Regions from separate parts of the Ensifer sp. EB106-05-01-XG146 genome, predicted to be linked through region 1. Evidence: predicted binding sites of a transcription regulator. Region 1 holds the regulator's gene; each other region holds the start of a gene.
The links. The regulator PhoB, encoded in region 1, activates phosphate uptake and scavenging genes when phosphate is short. The targets are predictions, from matches to a motif close to TGTCATNNANCTGTCAT.
Positions count from the first base shown of each region.

Region 2: a site for PhoB is predicted at 2,782-2,798, ahead of AC3WVQ_RS18875 (DUF47 domain-containing protein). Genes of this name have one in related genera too.
Region 3: a site for PhoB is predicted at 5,394-5,410, ahead of AC3WVQ_RS23495 (DUF1045 domain-containing protein). Genes of this name have one in related genera too.

Region 1 covers NZ_JBYTDX010000001.1:174,748-182,282, reverse strand. The annotation lists gene apaG (Co2+/Mg2+ efflux protein ApaG) at 1-388, shown strand, start outside; gene AC3WVQ_RS00835 (Hsp33 family molecular chaperone) at 447-1,436, opposite strand; gene argF (ornithine carbamoyltransferase) at 1,735-2,652, opposite strand; gene AC3WVQ_RS00825 (aspartate aminotransferase family protein) at 2,757-3,956, opposite strand; gene AC3WVQ_RS00820 (GcrA family cell cycle regulator) at 4,378-4,899, shown strand; gene phoB (phosphate regulon transcriptional regulator PhoB) at 4,968-5,651, opposite strand; gene phoU (phosphate signaling complex protein PhoU) at 5,854-6,567, opposite strand; gene pstB (phosphate ABC transporter ATP-binding protein PstB) at 6,618-7,433, opposite strand; gene pstA (phosphate ABC transporter permease PstA) at 7,447-7,535, opposite strand, start outside.
Region 2 covers NZ_JBYTDX010000001.1:3,838,554-3,846,088, reverse strand. The annotation lists gene AC3WVQ_RS18885 (serine hydrolase) at 1-1,060, shown strand, start outside; gene AC3WVQ_RS18880 (inorganic phosphate transporter) at 1,110-2,114, opposite strand; gene AC3WVQ_RS18875 (DUF47 domain-containing protein) at 2,114-2,758, opposite strand; gene recF (DNA replication/repair protein RecF) at 2,962-4,086, shown strand; gene AC3WVQ_RS18865 (molybdopterin-synthase adenylyltransferase MoeB) at 4,114-4,875, shown strand; gene AC3WVQ_RS18860 (GNAT family N-acetyltransferase) at 4,886-5,353, shown strand; gene AC3WVQ_RS18855 (2-hydroxyacid dehydrogenase) at 5,403-6,407, opposite strand; gene AC3WVQ_RS18850 (SH3 domain-containing protein) at 6,590-7,141, shown strand; gene AC3WVQ_RS18845 (adenosine kinase) at 7,181-7,535, opposite strand, start outside.
Region 3 covers NZ_JBYTDX010000002.1:740,513-748,047, forward strand. The annotation lists gene hutH (histidine ammonia-lyase) at 1-1,339, opposite strand, end outside; gene hutI (imidazolonepropionase) at 1,336-2,580, opposite strand; gene phnN (phosphonate metabolism protein/1,5-bisphosphokinase (PRPP-forming) PhnN) at 2,881-3,465, opposite strand; gene AC3WVQ_RS23490 (alpha-D-ribose 1-methylphosphonate 5-triphosphate diphosphatase) at 3,462-4,601, opposite strand; gene AC3WVQ_RS23495 (DUF1045 domain-containing protein) at 4,603-5,310, opposite strand; gene phnE (phosphonate ABC transporter, permease protein PhnE) at 5,437-6,954, opposite strand; gene phnE (phosphonate ABC transporter, permease protein PhnE) at 6,964-7,535, opposite strand, start outside.

The DNA.
Region 1 (7,535 bases):
TCGCGCTTTGACCCGCGACATAGAAGTTACGGTGGAGCCGTACTATCTCGAAGAGCAGTCGGATCCCGATGACGGCCGCTATGTCTGGGGCTATCGCATCGTCATCTCAAACCACTCGGACGCGTCCGTGCGGTTGATGACGCGCTACTGGCACATTACCGATGAGAACGGGCAAGTCGACGAGGTCAGCGGTCCGGGCGTCATCGGCGAGCAGCCGCTGCTCAATCCCGGCGATACCTATGAGTATTCGTCCGGATGCCCTCTGGATACGCCCTCAGGCGTCATGTTCGGCCACTACAGCATGGAATCGGAAGGCGGAGAGACCTTCAACGTTGCCATCCCCGCCTTCTCGCTCGATTCACCCGGGCTCGTGCGCACCCTGAACTGAAGCGCGTCCTTCGGACTAGCGTCGCTCTAAATCGCGGCCAGTCGGCCGGAAGCGCCCGCTACTGCGGGCGCACCTCGCTTGCTTCGAAGCGATAGGTCGTCGAGCAGAACTCGCAGGTCACCTTGACTTCGCCATCGTCGATGGTGCTTTCGAGGTCGTCCGTGCTCAGGTTGGACAACACCGACTGAAGCTTCTCGCGCGAGCAGCTGCAGCGGTCGTAGACCGCCTGCGGTTCGTAGACGCGGACGCCGCGCTCGTGGAACAGGCGATAGAGCAGCCGCTCGGTTCCGACCATCGGATCGGTCAACTCGTCCATGTCGATCGTTTCGACCATCACCTTGGCTTCGGCCCAGAGATCGTCGTCACCGAACGCGCTTTCACCATCATCACCATCACCGCCGGAAAGGTCGGGCTGGCGCATGCGTTCCGGCGCTTCCGGCAGGAACTGGGCGACCATGCCGCCGGCGCGCCAGCGATGGCGCGGCTTGCCGTTTTCGTCGCGATCGAGAAGCTCGGCCACGCCAAGGCGCACCTTGGTCGGGATCTGCTCCGACTGTCGGAAATAGACGCCGGCGATTTCTTCCAGCGTCGCTCCGTCGAGCGCAACGATCCCCTGGTAACGCTGGGTATGGGCGCCCTGGTCGATGGTGAAGGCGAGCACGCCCTTTCCGAGCAGCTCGTGCGAAAGGGTCCGGCCGTCCTTTTCGGCAGCGGCAAGCGCTTCCTGATCGTAGCGGGCATAGGCGCGCACGCGATCCGGCGTCGAGAAATCAGCGACCACCAGATCGACAGGGCCATCGCCCTGAGTCTGGACGATCAGCTTGCCTTCAAACTTCAGCGAGGTCCCGAGCAACACGGTGAGTACAACGGTTTCAGCAACCAGACGCGCGACCGGAAGCGGATAGTTGTGGCGCTCGAGGATTGCGTCCAGCATGGGGCCGAGCTGCACGGCGCGGCCGCGCACGTCGAGGCCTTCCACCTGGAAAGGCACGACGTGATCGTCACCGGCAAAGTCGAACTCACCAAGCCCTGGCGTCATGTCAGTCATGTCTTGCTCCTTGCCTTCAGCCACCAAGCTGCACCAGAGATATTGCTATCCCCGCGCAACGTGCTCGCTGTCTCAGTTGATCCCGCGATAAACGGATTGTCCACCAGGTATGTGCCGCCGCCATAGCAACGCACCACCTCGACGGTTGCGCGCTCACTACTTTCAGGAGCGCCCGTATGCCGCCTAAATCGTGTCGCACGTGGACAATGTCAAGTGCGGTGAACACGCCCCTATATGGCGCACGCTCGGCGGAGCGCACTGAAGCCTCTTCGCCGTCGCGCGCGACCGGGCAGCCGGCTCAGACGAGCCCCATGCACCAGGCAATGACCGACTTCTGTGCGTGCAGCCGGTTTTCCGCCTCGTCGAAGACCACCGACTGCGGGCCGTCGATGACCTCGTCGGTGACCTCTTCGCCGCGGTGCGCCGGCAGGCAGTGCATGAACAGCGCATCGGAGGCCGCACGCTTCATCAGCGCTTCATTGACCTGGTAGGGCTGGAAGACGTTGTGCCCGCGGGCGCGATGTTCCTGGTTCATCGAGATCCAGGTGTCGGTCACGACGCAATTGGCGTCGGCGACGGCCTGTTCGGCGTCATGACACAAAAGGACCTCGCCGCCATTGTTGCGCGCCCAGTTCAGGAACTTGTCCTGCGGCTCGGAACCGAGCGGCACGGCCATGTTCATGCGGTATCCGAAGCGGGCAGAACCTTCGATCAGCGAATGCAGCACGTTATTGCCGTCGCCGGTCCAGGCAATCGTCTTGCCCTTTACCGGACCGCGATGCTCCTCGAAGGTCAGGATATCGGCCATGATCTGGCAGGGGTGCGTATCGTCGGTCAGGCCGTTGATGACCGGGACCGTCGCATGCTCGGCCAGTTCCAGAAGGCGGCGATGGTCGGTGGTGCGGATCATGATGGCGTCGACGTAACGCGAGAGCACCTTGGCCGTGTCGCCGATCGTCTCGGCGCGGCCGAGCTGCATTTCGGTGCCCGACAGAAACAGGGTTTCGCCGCCGAGCTGGCGCATGCCGACATCGAAGGAAACGCGGGTGCGGGTGGAGGGCTTTTCGAAGATCATCGCCAGCATCTTGCCGGCGAGCGGCTTCTCGGCAGTTCCGGCCTTGGTCGCCGCCTTTCGGACGCGCGCATCGTCGATGATCGTCCGGAGGTCGGCGGCCGTCATGGCCGAAAGATCGAGAAAATGTCTGGTGCCTGCCATCGTACTCGGTTCCTGTCTGAAAAATCGGTCCCTGGTGCGGCACGCTATCCACGTGCCCGCACGAAGGTCATTCTAACGCCTTAGTCGTCCCTGGGTCGCTACCTTCAGGCCGCGGCGTTGCCGCTTGCCTTGCGAACCGCCTCGGCGGCGCGTTCGATACGTGCGAGCCCCTCGCGCGCCTCTTCCGCCGTCACGGTCAGCGGCGGCAGCAGACGCAGCACATTTTCGCCCGCCGGCACGGCCAGGAGCTTTTCGGCGCGGATTTCCTTCAGCAGATCGGCCGAAGGGCCCTTCACCTTGATGCCCAGCATCAAACCGTCGCCGCGGATGTCCTCGATGACATCAGGGAAACGGTCCTTGAGCGACGCAAGGCCCTGGCGGAAGACCAGCGCGACATCGCGCACATGCGTCAGGAATCCGTCGGCCAGAACGACGTCGAGCACGGCGTTGCCGACGGCCATGGCCAGCGGGTTGCCGCCATATGTGGAGCCATGCGTGCCCGCCACCATACCAGATGCGGCTTCCTCAGTCGCGAGGCAGGCGCCGAACGGGAAGCCACCGCCGATACCCTTGGCGACCGCCATGATATCCGGACGGATATCCGCCCATTCATGGGCAAACAGCTTGCCGGTACGGCCGACGCCGGTCTGGACCTCGTCGAGGATCAAGAGCAGGCCGAACTCGTCGCAAAGCGCGCGCAGTTCCTGCATGAATTCCTTGGTCGCCGGACGGATGCCGCCCTCGCCCTGGATCGGCTCGATCAGGATCGCTGCGGTTTCCTCGGTGATCGCATTCTTGACCGCGGCGATGTCGCCGAACGGAACCTGGTAGAAGCCCGGCGCCTTCGGCCCGAAACCTTCGATGTATTTCTGCTGACCACCGGCGGCGATCGTCGCGATCGTGCGGCCGTGGAAGGCGCCTTCGAAGGTGATGACGTGGAACTTCTCCGGGTGGCCCTTGGAGAAGTGGTAACGCCGTGCCGTCTTGATGGCGCATTCCAGCGCTTCCGCGCCCGAATTGGTGAAGAAGACCTTGTCGGCAAAGGTCACTGCCGTCAGCCGGCGGCCGAGGCTTTCCTGGCCCGCAATTTCATAAAGGTTGGACAGGTGCCAGACCTTGTCGGCCTGCGCCTTCAGCGCCTCGACCAGGTGCGGGTGCGCGTGGCCGAGCGAGTTCACGGCAACGCCGGCACCGAAATCGAGATAACGCGTGCCGTCTTCAGCGATCAGCCAGGCGCCCTCTCCTCGCTCGAAACGCAACGGCGCGCGCATGTAGGTATCGTAAAGCGGCGTGGTTGCAGTCATGCGAGGCTCTCCTTCACTCCAGATCGACATCGATCCCGCGCCTCACGCGGGCCGATAAAAATCAAAAATGCCGCCTTTCGGCGGCGCAGGCACTATTCCCATTTCGCGCTGCAATGTCAACAAAACCAAGCCTTGCAGCGCAACATGAAGGGTCGATTCCTGGCAGCAGAAAAATCGTCCGGGAGGGCTTGCAAAAATGCAACGCTGGCCGAGCAAGTTGGGGAAAACTACGAAATCGATTCGGCCTGATTCCCGGGACTCTTGCCACAGAGTCCAGCGGTCAGTACGTTAACATTCAATTACTAGACGCATGCGGCGGACCTAGTCACCAAAAGAGTTATCGCGTTTGCAACCCCGGGGTTTAGCCGGGGTGCGGTGAGGGATTCTGCCATCCCCAACGCTGAGAACGGAGAGTGCAGAAATGAACTGGACTGACGAGCGGGTGGAGAAACTGAAGAAGCTTTGGTCCGAGGGCCTGAGCGCAAGCCAGATCGCGGCGCAGCTCGGCGGCGTCAGCCGTAACGCTGTCATCGGCAAGGTTCACCGCCTGAGCCTGCCAGGTCGCGCCAAGGCCGGCGGCAGCACCACGACAGCAGCCCGTCCGAAGCGCCCGACTTCGGCACCGCGCGCACCGAACTACGCTTCGCGCGTTTCGACCCGCCCGGTTGCACGCGCGGCCGGCGCTGTCGTTCTCAAGGAAGAAATCGAAGTCGATCTCGTTGCCGAGCAGGATTTCAGCACCCGCACCGACGTTGTCGTGCCGATGTCGCGCCGCCTCGAGCTGACCCAGCTCACCGAGCGCACCTGCAAGTGGCCGATCGGCGACCCGCTGAAGGAAGAGTTTCACTTCTGCGGCAACGATTCCCCGGAAGCCTCGCCTTACTGCACCTTCCATGCGCGGCTGGCCTACCAGCCGTCGGGGGAGCGCCGCAGGGCCCGCTGAGAAGCTGGACGGCATCAATAAAAAAGGGGCCGATCGGCCCCTTTTTTTCTTGGCGACTTTCAGACCGCTCAGCTTTCGAGCGAATAGCCGGCGCCGCGAACGGTGCGGATGACGTCGGGCATGTTCGAGAAGTTCAGAGCCTTGCGCAGACGACCGACATGCACGTCGACGGTGCGCTCGTCGACATAGATGTCATGCCCCCAGACGCCATCCAGAAGCTGCGAGCGAGAGAAGACGCGGCCCGGCGAGGACATGAGGAACTCCAGAAGACGGAACTCGGTGGGGCCGAGGCGCACTTCGCGGCTGCGGCGATGAACGCGGTGGGTCTCGCGGTCGAGTTCGATGTCGCCGCAGCGAAGCAGCGTCGACAGCACCTCGGGCTTTGCCCGGCGCAGCATCGCCTTGACGCGCGCCATCAGCTCCGGCGTCGAGAAGGGCTTGACCACGTAGTCGTCGGCACCCGTCGCCAGACCCCGGACGCGCTCGCTTTCCTCGCCGCGCGCCGTCAGCATGATGATCGGCAGACGTTCGGTCTCCGGACGCTGGCGCAGCCGACGGCAAAGTTCAATGCCGGAAACACCGGGCAGCATCCAGTCGAGGATAAGCAGGTCGGGCAGCCGCTCCTGAAGCCGGATCTCCGCCTCGTCGCCCCGCAGGATCGTATCGACGTCGAAGCCCTCGGCTTCCAGATTGTAACGCAGCAGAACGCTCAGCGCCTCTTCGTCTTCGACTACGGCGATTTTTGGCAACATCAGGTAACGTCTCCTTACCGCGGGCGGCCTTTGGGCTCATCGGCCCGGCCGGCGCTCAGACACTCTAAATCTGGAGCACATCCGCCGTTTTCAAAGGCGGGGCGAAAACCGCATGCTTCAGATACAGGAATTCGGGGCCGCGACCGAAGCCGCGACCGGATCAGATTTCAAAGGGCATGCATGCTTACGGCGCGCTTGGCGCTCAGTCGTTGACCGAGCCCAGCGTCGACGTAGTGTCATCCTTCGGACGCTCGCCTTCCGGCTGAGCACCCGTCGCCATGTAATAGATCGTCTCAGCGATATTGGTCGCGTGGTCGCCGATGCGCTCGATGTTCTTGGCGCAGAACAGAAGATGCGTGCAGGGCGTGATGTTGCGCGGATCTTCCATCATGTAGGTCAAGAGCTCGCGGAACAGCGAGGTGTAGATCGCGTCGATCTCCTCGTCACGCTCGCGGATGCTGTTGGCCTTTTCCGGCGAGCGCGAGGCGTAGACGTCGAGCACTTCCTTGAGCTGGACGAGAGCGAGCTCTGCCAGATGCTCGAGGCCACGGGCGAGCTTGCGCGGAATGCCGGAGCCGGCGACCGCGATCACGCGCTTGGCGGTGTTCTTGCCAAGGTCGCCGACGCGTTCCAGATCGGAGGCGATGCGGATCGACCCCATGATCTCACGCAGGTCGGCGGCGACCGGCTGACGCTTGGCGATCGTGACGATCGCCTTCTCACCGATCTGGCGCTCGGCGTCGTCGAGGACGGTGTCGTCCGAGATCACCTTCTGTGCGAGAGCCAGGTCGGAGTTGACCAGCGCGCGAACGGACTCGGCGACCATCTGTTCGGCGAGGCCGCCCATCTCCGAGATGCGGCGCGTCAGGTACTTCAGTTCTTCGTCATAGGCGGACATGATATGCATGGACATGATCGTCGATCCTTACGGGCGCTTTGCAGTTACTGTTGCAGCCTTATGCGGCCTCAGCCGAAGCGGCCCATGATGTAATCCTGGGTGCGCTGGTCATCCGGATTGGTGAACATCTTGTCGGTGTCGTTCTCCTCGACGAGATTGCCGAGGTGGAACATGGCGGTGCGCTGCGAAACGCGGGCGGCCTGCTGCATCGAGTGGGTCACGATGACGATCGTGAAGTTCGTGCGCAGCTCGTGGATGAGCTCTTCGACCTTGGCGGTCGCGATCGGATCGAGAGCCGAGCACGGCTCGTCCATGAGGATGACTTCCGGGCTGACGGCGACGGCACGCGCGATGCAGAGACGCTGCTGCTGACCACCGGAAAGGCCGGTGCCGGGCTCCTGCAGACGATCCTTTACCTCGTTCCACAGACCGGCCTTCTGCAGGCTGGTCTCGACCACCTCGTCAAAGTCGGCCTTGGTGCGGGCAAGTCCGTGAATCCGCGGGCCGTAGGCGACGTTGTCGTAGATCGACTTCGGGAACGGGTTCGGCTTCTGGAAGACCATGCCGACGCGGGCGCGCAGTTCGACGACGTCGATCGTCGGGTCGTAGATGTCGTCCTCGTCGAGCGTGATCTTGCCGGTGACGCGGCAGTTCTCGATCGTGTCGTTCATGCGGTTCAGCGTGCGCAGGAAGGTCGACTTGCCGCAACCCGAAGGACCGATCAGCGCCGTGACCGTGTTCTCGCGGATGTTGAGGTTGACGTCGAAAAGCGCACGCTTCTCGCCGTAATAGACCGACACATCCTTGCCGATCATCTTGTAGGGCACGGTGTTCATTTTCTGATCCAGAGCCTTCTCGACTGCTGCTTCTGACATGATGTTCATAGTAATTACCTCACTACCAGCGGCGCTCAAAGCGACGTCGCAACAGAATGGCTCCAAGGTTCATGACGACCAGGAAGATGAGAAGAATGATGATTGCGCCGG
Region 2 (7,535 bases), 3.7 Mb from region 1:
CACGCTTCTTCCCGAGAGCGTGATCATGCCCGAGGACAAGCAGACGCCGATCACGCTCGGCGACCTCGCAACGCACATGTCCGGCCTGCCGCGATTGCCCAGCAATCTGGTGCCGGCCGACATGAGCAATCCCTATGCCGGCTACGACGCGGCGAAGCTCTATGCTTTCCTCTCCAGTCACAAGCCGCAGCGCCGCCCCGGCGTCGGGCATGAATACTCCAATCTCGGCGCCGGGCTTCTCGGCCACGCGATCGCCTTGAAGGCCGGGGTCTCCTATGAAGACCTCGTCGTCAGCCGTATCGCCGTTCCCCTCGGCATGAAGGACACGGCGATCACGCAGCAGCCCGACTGGGCCGAACGCCGGGCAACGGGCCACGATGCGGCCATGGAGCCGGTGAGCGATTGGGATCTCGACGCGCTGCAGGGTGCAGGCGCCCTGCGCTCGACCGTGGACGATCTCCTGCTTTTCCTTGAGGCGGCCATGGGAAAGACGGCATCGCCGCTCGCTCCCGCCTTCAGCACGCTGCTGTCGACCCGACAACCGCTCGGCAACGGCGATGGCGACCAGCAGGCGCTCGGCTGGGTCGTCTCGGGCAAGGGCGACGAGCAGTTCATCTGGCACAATGGGGGAACCGGCGGCTATAGATCCTTCGTCGGCTACCGTCCGTCGACGGGTGTCGGCGTGGTCGCCCTGTCGAATGCGTCGACCGACGTCGGCGTCGACGACATCGGCCGCCATCTGCTCAATCGCAACGCGCCGCTTGCGCCGCCGATCGTCAAGCGCACGGCCATAGTGATCGACCCGGCGCGCTATGATGCCTATGTCGGCACCTACAGGCTGGCGCCCGACTTCGAACTCACGATCTTTCGGGATGGCGATAGTCTGTTTGCCCAGGCGACCGGGCAGGACCGGCTCGAAATCCTTCCGGAGGCCGAGCACCGCTTCTTTACGAAGCTCATCGATGCCCAGATCAGCTTCACGCTCAAAGGCGACCGTGCCGAAAGCCTGACCTTGCACCAGGGTGGGCAGAGCAGCCCTGCGCCTCGGGTCTCGAAATGACGGGCGCCTCCCGCCTGCTTATGAGGGCGGGAGACGATTTCCAGATCGATCAGAACAGCAGATCGATGGTGAAGTAGGCGAGCGCCGAAATCGCCGCTGCGGCGGGCATGGTGATGAACCAGGCAATGACGATATTGCCGGCAAGCCCCCAGCGCACGGCCGAAACGCGACGCGCAGCACCAACGCCGATGATCGCTCCGGTGATGGTGTGCGTCGTCGAGACCGGGATGCCGAGCCAGGTGGCGGCAAAGAGCGTGATCGCTCCGCCGGTCTCGGCGCAGAAGCCCTGCATCGGATTGAGCCTGGTAATCTTCGAGCCCATGGTGTGGACGATGCGCCAACCGCCGAACAGCGTGCCGAGCGCGATCGCCGCCTGGCAGGTGATCACCACCCAGAACGGCACATAGAACTCCGAGCCGAGATAGCCTTGCGAGTAGAGCAGCACCGCGATGATGCCCATGGTCTTCTGCGCGTCGTTGCCGCCATGGCCGAGCGAATAGAGCGAGGCCGAGACGAACTGCATGACGCGGAAGGTGCGGTCGACGGCAAAGGGCGTCTGGCGCACGAAGATCCACGAAACGATCAGCACCAGCATGAGCGCCAGGAAAAAGCCGATCGCCGGCGACATGAAGATGGCGCCCACGGTCTTCAAAAGGCCGGTCCAGACGATCGAACTGAAACCGGTGCTCGCAAGACCGGCGCCGACGAGGCCGCCGATCAGCGCGTGCGACGAACTCGACGGGATGCCGAAGAGCCAGGTGACGATGTTCCAGACGATCGCGCCGATCAGCGCCGAGAAGATCACCAGCGGCGTGACGATGCCGGGATCGATGATGCCCTTGCCCAGCGTCTCGGCCACGTGCAGGCCGAAGAACAGGAAGGCGATGAAGTTGAAGAAGGCCGCCCACATGACGGCATATTGCGGCCGGAGCACCCGTGTCGAGACGATCGTCGCGATCGAGTTGGCTGCGTCGTGCAGACCGTTCAGGAAGTCGAAGAACAGCGCGATGCCGATCAGCCCGACGAGCAACGGAAAGGCGAGCGTCGCATCCATCAGACGTTCTCGATCACGATGCCGCTGATTTCATTGGCGACGTCCTCGAAGCGGTCGACGACCTTTTCGAGCTCGCCATAGATCTCGCTGCCGATGATGTAGGCCATCGGGTTGCTGGCGCCGTGGCGGCGGAACAGGTCCTTGAGGCCCTGTTCGTGCAGTTCGTCGGAACGGCCCTCGATGCGGGTGACCTCTTCGGCGATCGCGATCAGGCGGTCGTGATTGGCGCCGATCCTATCGAGCAGCGGAATGGCCTCGGCGATCAGGTGCGCGGCCTTGACGACCGTGGTGCCCATTTCGCGCATGCCGGGATCGAAGCTCTTCTGCTCGTAAAGGCGGATCGTCTTGACGGTCTTGTGCATCATGTCGATGGCATCATCCATCGACTGGATCAGATCCTTGATGTCGCCGCGGTCGAAGGGCGTGATAAAGGACCGGCGCACGGCCAGCAGCACCTCGGCGGTGATGTGGTCCGCCTCATCCTCGAGCGCGACGATCCGGTCGCAGTGTTTTTCCAGATCGTCGCCGCCAGCGAGAACCTTGTCGAGCGCATCGGCAGCACCGACGACGGTGCGCGAATGTTTTGCGAAGAGGTCGAAGAAGCGATCCTCGCGGGGAAGAAGTTTGCGGAACCAGGCCAGCATCACACGTATATCCATCTGTGGATTGTCATGCGGCTGTCATATTTCACTAGGTCCTTTATGAAAAGCACCGAATCAAAGGGGTTTGTCGCCTTTCCCCTGTCGATATCGGCCTATCTTGCACGATATGGCGACGCGTCCCATTTCGCCTTGCCTTGGCAGGCGCTTTCGTCCTAGCTGCGCCCAACGTCGAATCCGGACTGCCGATGCCAAACAAGGTCTTTCTCAACCGCCTGAAGCTTACGGAGTTCCGCAACTATGCGGCCCTCTCGCTTGAGCTCGATCAGCGCCATGTGGTGCTGACGGGGGAGAACGGCGCCGGCAAGACCAACCTCATGGAAGCCGTCTCTTTCCTTTCGCCCGGCCGCGGCCTCAGGCGCGCAGCCTATGCGGACGTGACCCGGGTCGGTGCCGGCGACGGGTTCTCGGTCTTTGCGGAAGTCGAGGGCATGGAGGGAACCGTCGAGATCGGCACCGGGACTGCCGGCGTCACGGAAGGGCAATCCCGGCGGCTGCGGCTGAATGGAACACCGGCAGCGACCGTCGACGAACTGACCGATCACCTGCGCGTTCTCTGGTTGACGCCATCGATGGACGGGCTCTTTACCGGGCCTTCGGCCGACCGGAGACGGTTTCTCGACCGGCTGGTGCTTTCGCTCGATCCGGAGCATGGCCGGCGCGCCAGCGAATTCGACCGGGCGATGCGCAGCCGCAACCGGCTGCTCGGCGAATTTCGCCCGGACCCGGCCTGGCTGACGGCGATCGAGCGCGAAATGGCAGGTCTCGGCGTCTCGATGGCGCTGGCACGGCAGGAAATGCTCGGTCTGTTGACGGCGCTCGTCGAGCGCACTGTCGACGAAAACGTCTTTCCGTCGGCACGCCTGGCGTTGTCGGGCTTTCTCGACGACGAGGGCCATCGTCCGGCCTATGATCTGGAAGAAGAATATCTGACGATGCTGCGTGATGGGCGTCCGCGCGACGCCGCGGCGGGACGCACGCTCGACGGGCCGCACCGGAGCGACCTGCTCGTGCGTCACCGCGAGAAGGACATGGAGGCAGCACGCTGCTCGACCGGGGAGCAGAAGGCGCTGCTCGTCGGCCTGGTGCTGGCGCATGCGCGCCTCGTCGGCGACATGACCGGCCACGCGCCGATCCTGCTGCTCGACGAGATCGCCGCCCATCTCGACGTCAACCGGCGCGCCGCTCTGTTCGATCTCGTCGACGGCCTTGGCGGCCAGGCCTTCATGACCGGGACGGACCAAGCGATGTTCAAGGCGCTGGGCGAACGCGGCCGCTTTCTGACGGTTTCGCACGGCAGTGTTACGGGATAAGCAGAGGTCACCGAGGAGGATTTTGCCATGACCGGTGAGGACAAGCTCGACCAATCGGAGATCACCCGCTACGCCCGCCATATCGTGCTGCCGGAGATCGGGGGTGCCGGGCAACAAAGGCTGAAGGCGGCCCGTGTGCTGGTGATCGGGGCCGGCGGGCTCGGCGCTCCAGTGCTCGTCTATCTTGCCGCCGCCGGCATCGGCCGGATCGGCATCGTCGACGACGATGCGGTCGCGCTTTCCAACCTGCAGCGGCAGATCATCCACCGCACTGAAGACATCGACCGCGCCAAGGTCGAGCGGGCCGCCGAGGCGATCACCGCCCTCAACCCGCATGTCGGCGTCGACGAACACAGGCTCAGGCTCAACCCCGACAATGCCGAGGCGCTTTTCCGGCAATATGACCTGGTGATCGACGGCTCGGACAATTTCGATACGCGCTATCTCGCCGCCGATACGGCGGCAGCGGTCGGCATTCCGCTGGTGACCGGCGCCGTCGGCCGCTTCGACGGATCGCTGACGGTGCTGATGCCCTACAGCGCCGGCGCCGATGGACGGCCGAACCCCTCCTATCGCGATCTCTTTCCCGAGCCGCCGCCGGCCGGTGTCGTGCCCTCCTGCGCGGAGGCCGGCATCGTCGGCGCGCTGACTGGCGTCATCGGCACCTTGCAGGCGATGGAGGCAATCAAGGTGATCGCCGGCTTCGGCGAACCGCTGGTCGGACGGCTGCTGATGTATGACGCGCTGACGGCACAGTTCAACACCATCCGCTATCGCCGCAGAGCATAGGCCGACCATGGTGCAGATCTTTCGCATCGACGAAGCATTCGACCGCTACGAGGAACTGCTGGCGCTGATCCTTGGCGCCTTCTCCTACATGGACGGGCGGATCGACCCGCCGTCGTCGGCGCATGCGTTGAACATCGAGTTGCTCCGGCAGAAGATCGTTGACGAGATCGCCTTCGGCGTCCGCGACGGCGAAAGGCTCGTCGGCTGCATCTTCTGCAAACCGGAGGACGATTGCCTCTATATCGGCAAGCTTGCCGTCGCGCCTGAGACGCAAGGAAAGGGTATCGGTCGGCTGCTGCTCGCCGAAGCGGAGGCGACGGCGCGTGCGCTGAAGCTGCCGGCGCTGAGGCTCCTCACCCGCATCGAACTCATCGACAATCACCGCGCCTTTGCCGCCTGGGGCTTCGTCCAGAGCGGCTCGATGTGCCATCCCGGTTTTACCCGGCCGACGGCGATCGAGATGCGCAAGACACTTTAGCTTCCGGGCTTGAGCGAACCGGATGGACGGCCGCACGGCGCTTTCGCGTTCAGTCGCGGCCCGGAAGCACGCGGTCCGGTGGTCGGTGGCCATCGAAGAAGGTGCGGATGTTGATCACCACCTTCTCGCCCATGTCGATGCGGCCCTCAAGCGTCGCCGAGCTCATATGCGGCAGAAGCACGACCTTGCCCTCACCGGCAAGCTTGATCAGCTTCGGATTGACGGCCGGTTCGTTCTCGAAGACGTCGAGGCCGGCGCCAGCGATCTTGCCTTCGCGCAGCGACTTGATCAGCGCCGTCTCGTCGATGATGCCGCCGCGGGCGGTGTTGACGATGTAGCTGTCCGGTCGCATCAGCGCCAATCTCCGTGCCGAGAGCAGGTGGTAGGTCGCCGGCGTCGACGGGCAGTTGACCGAGACGATATCGACGCGGGCAAGCATCTGGTCGAGGCTGTCCCAATAGGTCGCCTCCAGCATCTCTTCGGTTTCCGCCTTCACCCGGTGGCGGTTGTGGTAGTGGATCGAAAGGCCGAAGGCCTTGGCGCGGCGGGCGACAGCGGTGCCGATCCGGCCCATGCCGACGATGCCGATGCGCTTGCCGGCAATGCGCCGGCCGAGCATCCAGGTCGGCGACCAGCCAGCCCATTCGCCTTTGCGATCGGTCAGGATCTGCGCACCTTCGGCAAGCCGGCGCGGCACGGCGAGGATCAGCGCCATCGCCATGTCCGCGGTGTCTTCGGTCAACACGTTCGGCGTGTTGGTCACGGTGATACCTTTGCGGGCCGCAGCATCGACATCGATGTTGTCGACGCCGTTGGAAAAGCTTGCGATCAGCTTCAGCTGCGGGCCGGCCTGCTCGATCAGCGCCGCATCGATGCGATCGGTCACCGTCGGCACCAGCACGTCGGCGCGTTTCACCGCGGCAACGAGTTCCGGCTGGCTGCGCGGCGTGTCGTCGATGTTCAGCTCCGCATCGAAGAGCTCGCGCATGCGCGTCTCGACAATGTCAGGCAGTTTGCGGGTGATGTAGACCGTGGGCTTCTTCTTGCTTGTCATTGCTGCGACGGGCCTTGTTGACGGGTCCTTAACCAAGTTGGGCGATACTTTCTCCCTGTAGCCGCAATTTCTACCAGACCCCACCGGGAAGACAAACAAAACTCGCGTCGTCGTCCCCGCGATTTCCGCCCGACCCATGGGCCTCAAGTGAACTGCGCCTGCAAAAGCTAGTGCCACGGAAAATGGGCTTCGTCATGCGTCACGTCATTTCCAGATTCTCGCTCTCGTTGATCGCCGCCTGCCTTGGCGCCGCGATCATGACGTCAGCGGCTTACGCTCAGGCCGCCAAGGGCGCCAGCGGGCTGCCGCTGCCGCGCTTCGTCAGCCTGAAGTCCAAGAGCGTCAATCTGCGGATCGGCCCGAGCGTCGATTACGCGGTCGCCTTCCGCTACATGAAGCCGGGCGTGCCGGTCGAGATCATTCAGGAATACGACAACTGGCGCCGCATCCGCGACGCCGACGGCACCGAAGGCTGGGTGAACCAGGCGCTGCTTTCCGGCGACCGCACAGCCGTTGCAGCCCCCTGGATGCGCGGCAAGGGCGAAGGCGTCTTCGTCAACATGCGCCGCGACGCGCAGGGCAATTCCCCGATCGTCGCCCGCATGGAGCCCGGTGTCATCGTGAAAGTCGGCGAGTGCAATGGCGACTGGTGCCATGCCGAAGCGCAAGGCGTCGAAGGCTGGATCGCCCAAGGCGAAATCTGGGGCGCCTATCCGGGCGAGGCCTTCAAGTAAGGCCGCGCCCGTCTTTAACCAAAAATCAATTCGGTCGGATCAGGCGAGACCAGCCTGTTTGGCGGCCGTTTCCAGCGAGACCATCGGCCGCGGCCCGATCTGGCCGATGACGATGCCGGCCGCGAGATTGCCGAGCTTGCTGCAGTCTTCGAGCGAGCGCCCGGTCGTGTAGCCGTGAAGGAAGCCGGCGGCATAGAGGTCGCCGGCGCCGGTCGTATCGACAACCTGGGCGATCGGCGTTGCGCTGACCCGAACGCGTTCGTCGCCGCGCACGACAACCGAACCCTCTTCGCTGAGCGTTACCGCCGCAAGCTTGCAATCCTTCGAGAGCTTCTCCAGCGCCAGATCGAAATCCTCGGTCTCGTAGAGCGCCAGCGCCTCCTGCTTGTTGGCA
Region 3 (7,535 bases), on a different contig from region 1:
GGACGGCGGTCAGTGCTTCGATGCCGACGATTGAGAACAGGTTCTCGGTCATCTGCAGCAGGCGGCGCGCGCCATGGCAGGCCATGGAAACGTGGTCTTCCTGGTTCGCAGACGTCGGCGTCGAGTCGACAGACGCCGGATGCGAGAGCTGCTTGTTCTCCGACATCAGCGCCGCCGAGGTGACTTCCGCGATCATCAGACCAGAGTTCAGGCCCGGCTTCTTGGCGAGGAAGGCCGGCAGGCCGTAGGAGAGAGCCGGGTCTACGAGCAGCGCGATGCGGCGCTGCGAGATCGCGCCGATCTCGCAGACGGCAAGGGCGATCTGGTCGGCGGCAAAGGCAACCGGCTCGGCGTGGAAGTTGCCGCCGGAGACGACCGAGTTGTCAGAAAGAACGAGCGGGTTGTCGGTGACGGCGTTGGCTTCGGTTTCAAGCACGCGGGCGACCGAGCGCAGCAGATCGAGGCAGGCGCCGTCGACCTGCGGCTGGCAGCGGATGCAATAGGGATCCTGCACGCGCTCATCGCCTTCGATGTGGCTTTCGCGGATTGCCGAACCGGCAAGCAGCGCGCGGAGAGCCGCGGCCGTATCGATCTGGCCGCGATGACCGCGCAACGTATGGATATCCGGATGGAAGGGCGCCGACGAGCCCATGGCCGCATCGGTCGACATGGCGCCGGTGATGAGTGCCGCCTGTGCGGCACGATGGGCGCGGAAGAGACCGGCGAGTGCCAGCGCCGTCGACGTCTGGGTGCCATTGATCAGCGCAAGGCCTTCCTTGGCGGCCAGCACCACCGGCTTGAGGCCGGCGGCGGACAGCGCTTCGCCGCCGGACATGCGACGGCCTTCGAAATAAGCTTCGCCGTGGCCCATCATGACTGCGGCCATATGGGCGAGCGGGGCGAGGTCGCCGGAGGCGCCGACCGAGCCCTTTTCGGGAATGACAGGGATGACGCCCTTTTCGAGCATGGCTTCGATCAGCCGCACGAGTTCGAGGCGGACGCCGGAGGCGCCGCGACCGAGGGAGACGAGCTTCAGCGACAGGATGAGGCGAACGACGTTCTCGGCGAGCGGCTCGCCGACTCCGCAGCAATGTGACAGGATCAGGTTGCGCTGCAGCGTTGCAACGTCGGCGCTGTCGATCTTGATCGAGGCGAGTTTGCCGAAGCCGGTGTTGATGCCGTAGACCGGCGCGTTACCGGCGACGATCTCGGCAATGCGGGCGGCAGCCTTGTTGATGCCGGCGTCAAAGGACGGATCGAGGCGGGCCGGCTCGCCGGTCCAGTAAATGGTTTCGAGATCGCGGAGGGGCACGGAGCCCGGGTGTAGAGTGATGGTCATTGACCGATCCTTTGCCCTCTAAAGATGCGTTCATGAAGCGGATTGAAGCCGATGCGGTAGACGAGCTCGGCCGGATCCTCGATGTTCCAGATTGCCAGATCGGCGGATTTTCCGACTTCGATCGTGCCGGTTTCGGCCAGTAGGCCAAGCGCGCGGGCGGCTTCGCGCGTCGCACCGGCAAGGCATTCGGCAACCGTCAGCCGGAAGAACGTCGCCGACATGTTCATGGTGAGAAGCAGCGAGGTCAGCGGCGAGGTGCCGGGATTGCAGTCGGTGGCGATCGCGATACGCGCGCCGGCATCACGCAAAGCCTGGACCGGCGGCAGGCGCTCTTCGCGCAGCGCATAGAAGGCGCCGGGCAAAAGCACGGCGACCGTACCTGATTTGGCCAGGGCCGCAGCCCCTTCGGCGTCGAGATATTCGAGGTGGTCGGCCGAAAGCGCGCCGTAGGAGGCCGCGAGCTTTGCGCCGCCAAGGTTGGAGAGCTGTTCTGCGTGCAGCTTGACCGGCAGGCCGAGTGCCTTGGCGCGGTCAAAGACGCGGGCGATCTCGGCAGTCGAAAACGCGATGCCCTCGCAGAAACCGTCGACCGCATCGACCAGGCCTTCGGCATGGGCGGCGTCGAGGCCGGGCAGCACGACATCGGTGACGTAGTCATCGTTGCGGCCCCTGTAGTCCACAGGCGTTGCGTGTGCGGCGAGATAGCTCGTCATAACGCGCACCGGCCGCAGCGTTTCGAGTTTGCGGGCGGCACGCAGCATGTTGAGCTCGGCCGTGACGTTCAGTCCGTAGCCGGATTTGATTTCGACGGTCGAGACGCCTTCGGCAAGAAGCGTGTCGAGCCGCGGCAGGGTGCTTTCGACAAGCTGGTCGACGGTCAGCGCATTGGTCGCCTTGACCGAGGAAACGATGCCGCCACCGGCACGCGCAATCTCTTCATAGGTGGCGCCTTCGAGGCGCATCTGGAATTCGCGGGCGCGGTTGCCGCCATGAACGAGATGGGTGTGGCAGTCGATGAGAGCGGGCGTCACTACGCGGCCCTCGTAGTCCGTCGCTTCAAGGCTGCGTGCGAGGTCGGCGGGCAGTCCGCTCTCCGGCCCGGCATAGGCGATACGCCCATCGACGACCGCAACGGCCGCATTCTCGACGAGGCCAAGACCGTCAACGGTTTCGCCAAGCGTCACGAGACGCACATTGCGCCAGATGCCGGATGTCTGCCTGCGGGTCGAGAGTTCGTTCATCAGGTCGCCTCCACTGAATATAATGTATATACATATTAATTCGCTCCACAAGGGGAAATTTATGGAGCCTGCGGAAAAGGAAAGGGTGATCGGCCGAGTGAAACAGAACGGGGGCTTTGAGGAGATGACCGTAGAACTCTGATTTCTCGGGAATTTCTCACCCCGGGTTCGTCATCACCGCAGGCAAAAAGAAAAGGCCCCGAGCCCTGAGGTTCGGAACCTTTGTCTGTGTCCTTGGAATGGGGATCGCGACGCGTGCCCGCGACCCGAAATCCTGCCGGGCCGCGAAAACAGATCACGCTAAACCGCGTGATCCGCCTTAGTGCGCAGCCGTTCAACCACCTCGACGAAGCGATTTCCGGCAATGTCGAGGCGACCGCTGTTGTCGATCACGCTGACATCCGGGCCTGAGGTCACGTCAGGAGCCTGGCGGCTGAGGCGTCGCAAAACTTCCTGTTCACTTTCGCGGCCGCGTTCGGCAAGCCGCTTTGCAAGCACCGGCGTCTCGGCTGTAACAACGACGACGGCGATCTCGCCGAAGGCTTCGCGGAACGCCGGCAGGGCACCACGACTGCCATTGACGATCGCCGTCATGCCGTCCCTGACATTCCTGAGCACAACGGCGGGGATGCCGTATTTCAGCCCATGCGCATCCCAGAAAACGGCGAAGGCGCCGTCCTTCTGCATCTCGACGAACTCGTCTTCCGAGACGCTTTCATGTACCTCACTGCCGGCATCCGACGGACGGGTGATGACACGGCGGACGAAATGCACGTCGTGACAATCCGCAAAATGCCGGGCGGCAAAGCCCATGACGCTGTCCTTGCCGGCGCCGCTCGGTCCAACAACGACGACAAGCGCGCCGCCCTGGTTGTTCGCGCTCATGCGACACGCCGTCCTTCGCGCCAGACGGAGCGCACGACCGGGATGCCTTCCTTGCGATGGACGCGAGCGATATCGGCGCGAAGGCCGACGCCGATTCGACCGCGGTCATCGAGACCGACGGTACGCGCCGGCGTCGACGTCACCATGGCGATTGCCTTTGGCAGGTCGACAGCGTCGAGTTCGTCGGAGAGCACGAAGGGGGCGTGGATCAGGCTGAAGGGCACATAGTCCGACGACAGCACGTCGAGCACGCCGCGCTCGGCGAGATCGCGGGCGGCGATGTTGCCGGAGTGCGACTTGCCGCGCACGATGTTCGGCGCGCCCATCAGAACGCTGAGGCCCGCGCGGTGCGACGCCTCGGCGGCCTCGAAGCTCGTCGGGAACTCCGCAAGCTTGATGCCGAAGCCGATCGATTCCTCGACGTGGTCGACGGTCGCGTCGTCATGGCTGGCGATCGTGATGCCGCGGGCCGCACAGGCCTCGGCGAGCGCGGTGCGGTGCGGACCGGCATACTTGGCCGACAACGCCTGCTGCCGCTTGACGAAGCGCGCGAATTCTTCGTCCGAGAAGCCGCGCTTGGCTTTATAGTAGAGCGTGTACTGGTCCATCGTCTGGAACTGGCGCTGGCCCGGCGCATGGTCCATAAGCGAGACGAGCTTGACCTGCGGATCGTTCTGGAAGTCCTCGTAGTGATCGAGCACGTCGGACGTTGAAACTTCGCAGCGCAGGTGGATCAGGTGATCGGCGCGAAGGCGGCCCTCTTCCTTGGCCTGGGCCAGCGCGTCGGCCATGCTGCGCATCTCGCCCTTCTGGAAACCGCCATCCTCATCGGAGCCGAGACGCAGGCAGTCGAAGACCGTGGTGATGCCGGAGGTGACCACCTGTGCGTCATGGGCCTGGATTGCCGCGATCTTCAGCCAGCGCACGCCCGGGCGCGGCGAGTAGTGGGCTTCGAGGTGGTCGGTGTGCAGCTCGATGAGGCCGGGGATCAGATAGTCGCCTTCAAAGTCCTCGCCGCTGGCAACCGTGCCCTCGGAAATGTCGGCAATCTTGCCGTCGCGGATCAGCACCGAACCGTCGAGGATGCTATCCTCGAGGACGATGCGGGCGTTGGTCAAAACCTGTTCTTTGCTCATCTCATGCGATCTTTCGTTGGGTGTCGCTGCCGAGCGGCAGCAGGGAGCGGACAGTAAAGGGTGCGCCGCGCTCCGGTTCGACGAAGAGCGCGACTGACGTGACGTGAAGTGGCTTGCCGATATGCTCGGCAAAGGTGGTTTCGAGCGCGGTACGCATCACACCGCTGGTTTCCGTGGGCACCGGGCCAGTCAAGGTCAGGTGGAACTGGAACTCTTCGAAAACATAGGGATAGCCCCATTCTTTGAGGTAGCGCCTCTGGCGCTCCGGCAGGCTGTTTGGCTTGCGGCGGGCAAAGTCGGCGTCCGACAGCGGCGCGCGGAACGGGTCGAAGCGGTGAACGGCGTCTTCGGCCAAATCCAGCAGGTCGACGCAAGGCGCGGACGGCACGAGTGCGAAGAACGGGCCCAACTGGTGCAGCACGATTTCGGGGATCTCGAACGGGTCGAGGTCGGCGGCAAAGCACTCGAAAATACTTAGGAGCTCGTCTTCGTCCCGGCCTTCGGCAAGCTCGAAGGGAGCCTTCAGCGTACCGTGGAAACCGTAGCGCCGCGGGTCAGCCGTCAATGTGCGTTGCGTCTCTTCGTCAATCCCGGCGATCGTCGGAAGCGTGAGGTCCTCACCGGTAAAGGCGTCGCGCCCCAGCCAACGGGACGCGACCTGCGACAGCCGGTCGTCCGCCGGCGGCGCGAAATAGATGGCATAACGCACGGTCTTCACTTTCTTGTAGCGACCGGTCCGCCGGGCGGCGGATCGATTGTTTGCGGGATGCGATGCGCAGCTAGCCGATTTCCATGACAACATCATGATGGCGGACACGCAAATGCTTGGCTGTCGTCAATGTGCCTTGCTGCCCATCAGGCGCGAACGGCACGCGTTCGAGATGCTGTCGAAAATAAAGACAACCAGCAAGATCAGAAGCACCATATAGGCGACATTTTCCCAATCGGAATTGGTACGCATCGCTTCCCAGAGTTTGAGGCCGATACCGCCGGCGCCGACGGCGCCGATGATCGTCGCCGAGCGAGTGTTCGATTCCCAGAAGTAGAGCGCCTGGCTGGCAAAAACCGGCAGCACCTGCGGAAGCACGCCGAAGCGCTGCACGGCAAGCGGCGTCGCTCCGACCGACTTCACGCCCTCGCGCTGCTTGTCATCGATGTTTTCCAGCGCCTCGGAATAGAGTTTGCCGAGCGTACCGGTGTCGGTGAAGAAGATCGCGGAGATGCCGGCAAGCGGTCCGGGGCCGAAGGCGCGGGTGAAGAACAGTGCCCAGATGAACATGTCCACCGACCGCAGGAAGTCGAAGAAGCGCTTGACCACCTGGTTGGTCAGGAAGCTCGGCGTGATGTTTCTGGCGGCAAGGAAGCAGAGCGGGAAGGCGATCAGCGACGCAAAGAGCGTGCCGACGAAAGCCATGACAACCGTCTGCAACAGCTTCGTCCAGACGTCCAGATGCTGCCATTCGGCGTTATAGAGGATGTTGTTCCAGGCGAGCGAAAGGTTCGAACGCGTCGGGTCGATCTGTTCGCCGGATGTGATGAGCGCGACGACCTCGCCATAGCTTTTGCCGAAGAAGGGCGAGTTGGTGTCGAACAGGAAGTTCGCCCAACCGAAGAAGCGGTTGCGGACGGAAACCTCGTCGCCTTCCACTTCAGCCCACCCGGTGGCGCCAAAGGCAAGCACGATCTTTTCGCCTGGCCGCTTCTGTGTCGCCCAGGCGGGCAGTTGGCCCTGCGGCCTCACCGTGTCGACGCCGTCTACGGTCATCACAAACGTGTCACCGCCATGGGTAGCCTTCACCAGGCCATCGGCGATCTCGATCCTGGTCGAGCGGTCGTAGGTTACGACGACGCGCGTCAGCACGTCTTCCGTCCGGGTTTCGATACGGTTCTGGGTTTCGGCAGCGGCTGTGCCACCGAGCGCGGAGCCGGGCGCCATGAAGCTGAACGACGAGCTTGCCTTCGGCTTGACCGCCTGCGCGGTGGAGGCCGGTATCTCGACCTGGCGCGTCACCGTCTGCCTGTCGAGCTCCACCCAATCCGGATTGGGATTGGGCCCGAGCGGCGAATTGCGCTGATAGTTGAGACGCATCGTCCGGTCGGGGGCGACGTGGATTTCCGGGCGTACCTCATAGGAAACCCAGTCGGCGAGGTAGGTGCCAGCGATGCCCCAGTTGGCATTGCCGAGCACGTGGCCGATCGAGAAGAACCACCAGCTGAAGATGAGGTGGGCGACGACGCCGCCGGCGATGGCTGCGGTGCGCACGCGGCTGGAGGTCGAGGATTTGAGGAGGTCGGGATGGCGGCTCGCGATCGCGTCCATTTCCATCGGGTTCAATCGTGTGGTCGTGGTCATGGTACGCACCTACTGGGCAAGCTGGAAGGCCTGCTCGCCAACGAGGCGGCGGCGAAGCCAGGCGGAAAACTGGTCGACGGCAAAAATGGTCGCAAACAGCAGGAGGACGATTGCAAGGGTCTTGGCCTGGTGTCCCTGGCCGATCGAAAGGCGCAGCAATTCGCCGATGCCGCCGCCACCGACGGCGCCGATGATCGTCGAGGCGCGCACGTTGATCTCGAGGCGCAGCAGGAAATAGCTGGTGAAATTGGGCAGCACCTGCGGCACCATGCCAAACCAGACGCGCTCGATCCAGTTGCCGCCGGCAGCCCGCAGGCCCTCGTCCGGCTTCATGTCGGCGTTTTCGACCACTTCATAAAAGAGCTTGCCGAGCGCGCCGATCGTGTGGATCGAGACCGCGGCGATCGCCGGAATGGGGCCGAGCGAGAGGATCGCGAGGAAGAAGCCGGCGATCACCACCTCCGGAAAGGCCCGGAGAACTTCCATGATGCGGCCAACGATGCCGCGGATCCACGGATTGGGCATCAGGTTGCGCGCGGCAAGGAAGCAGAGCACGAAGCCGAAGGCCGTACCGATCACCG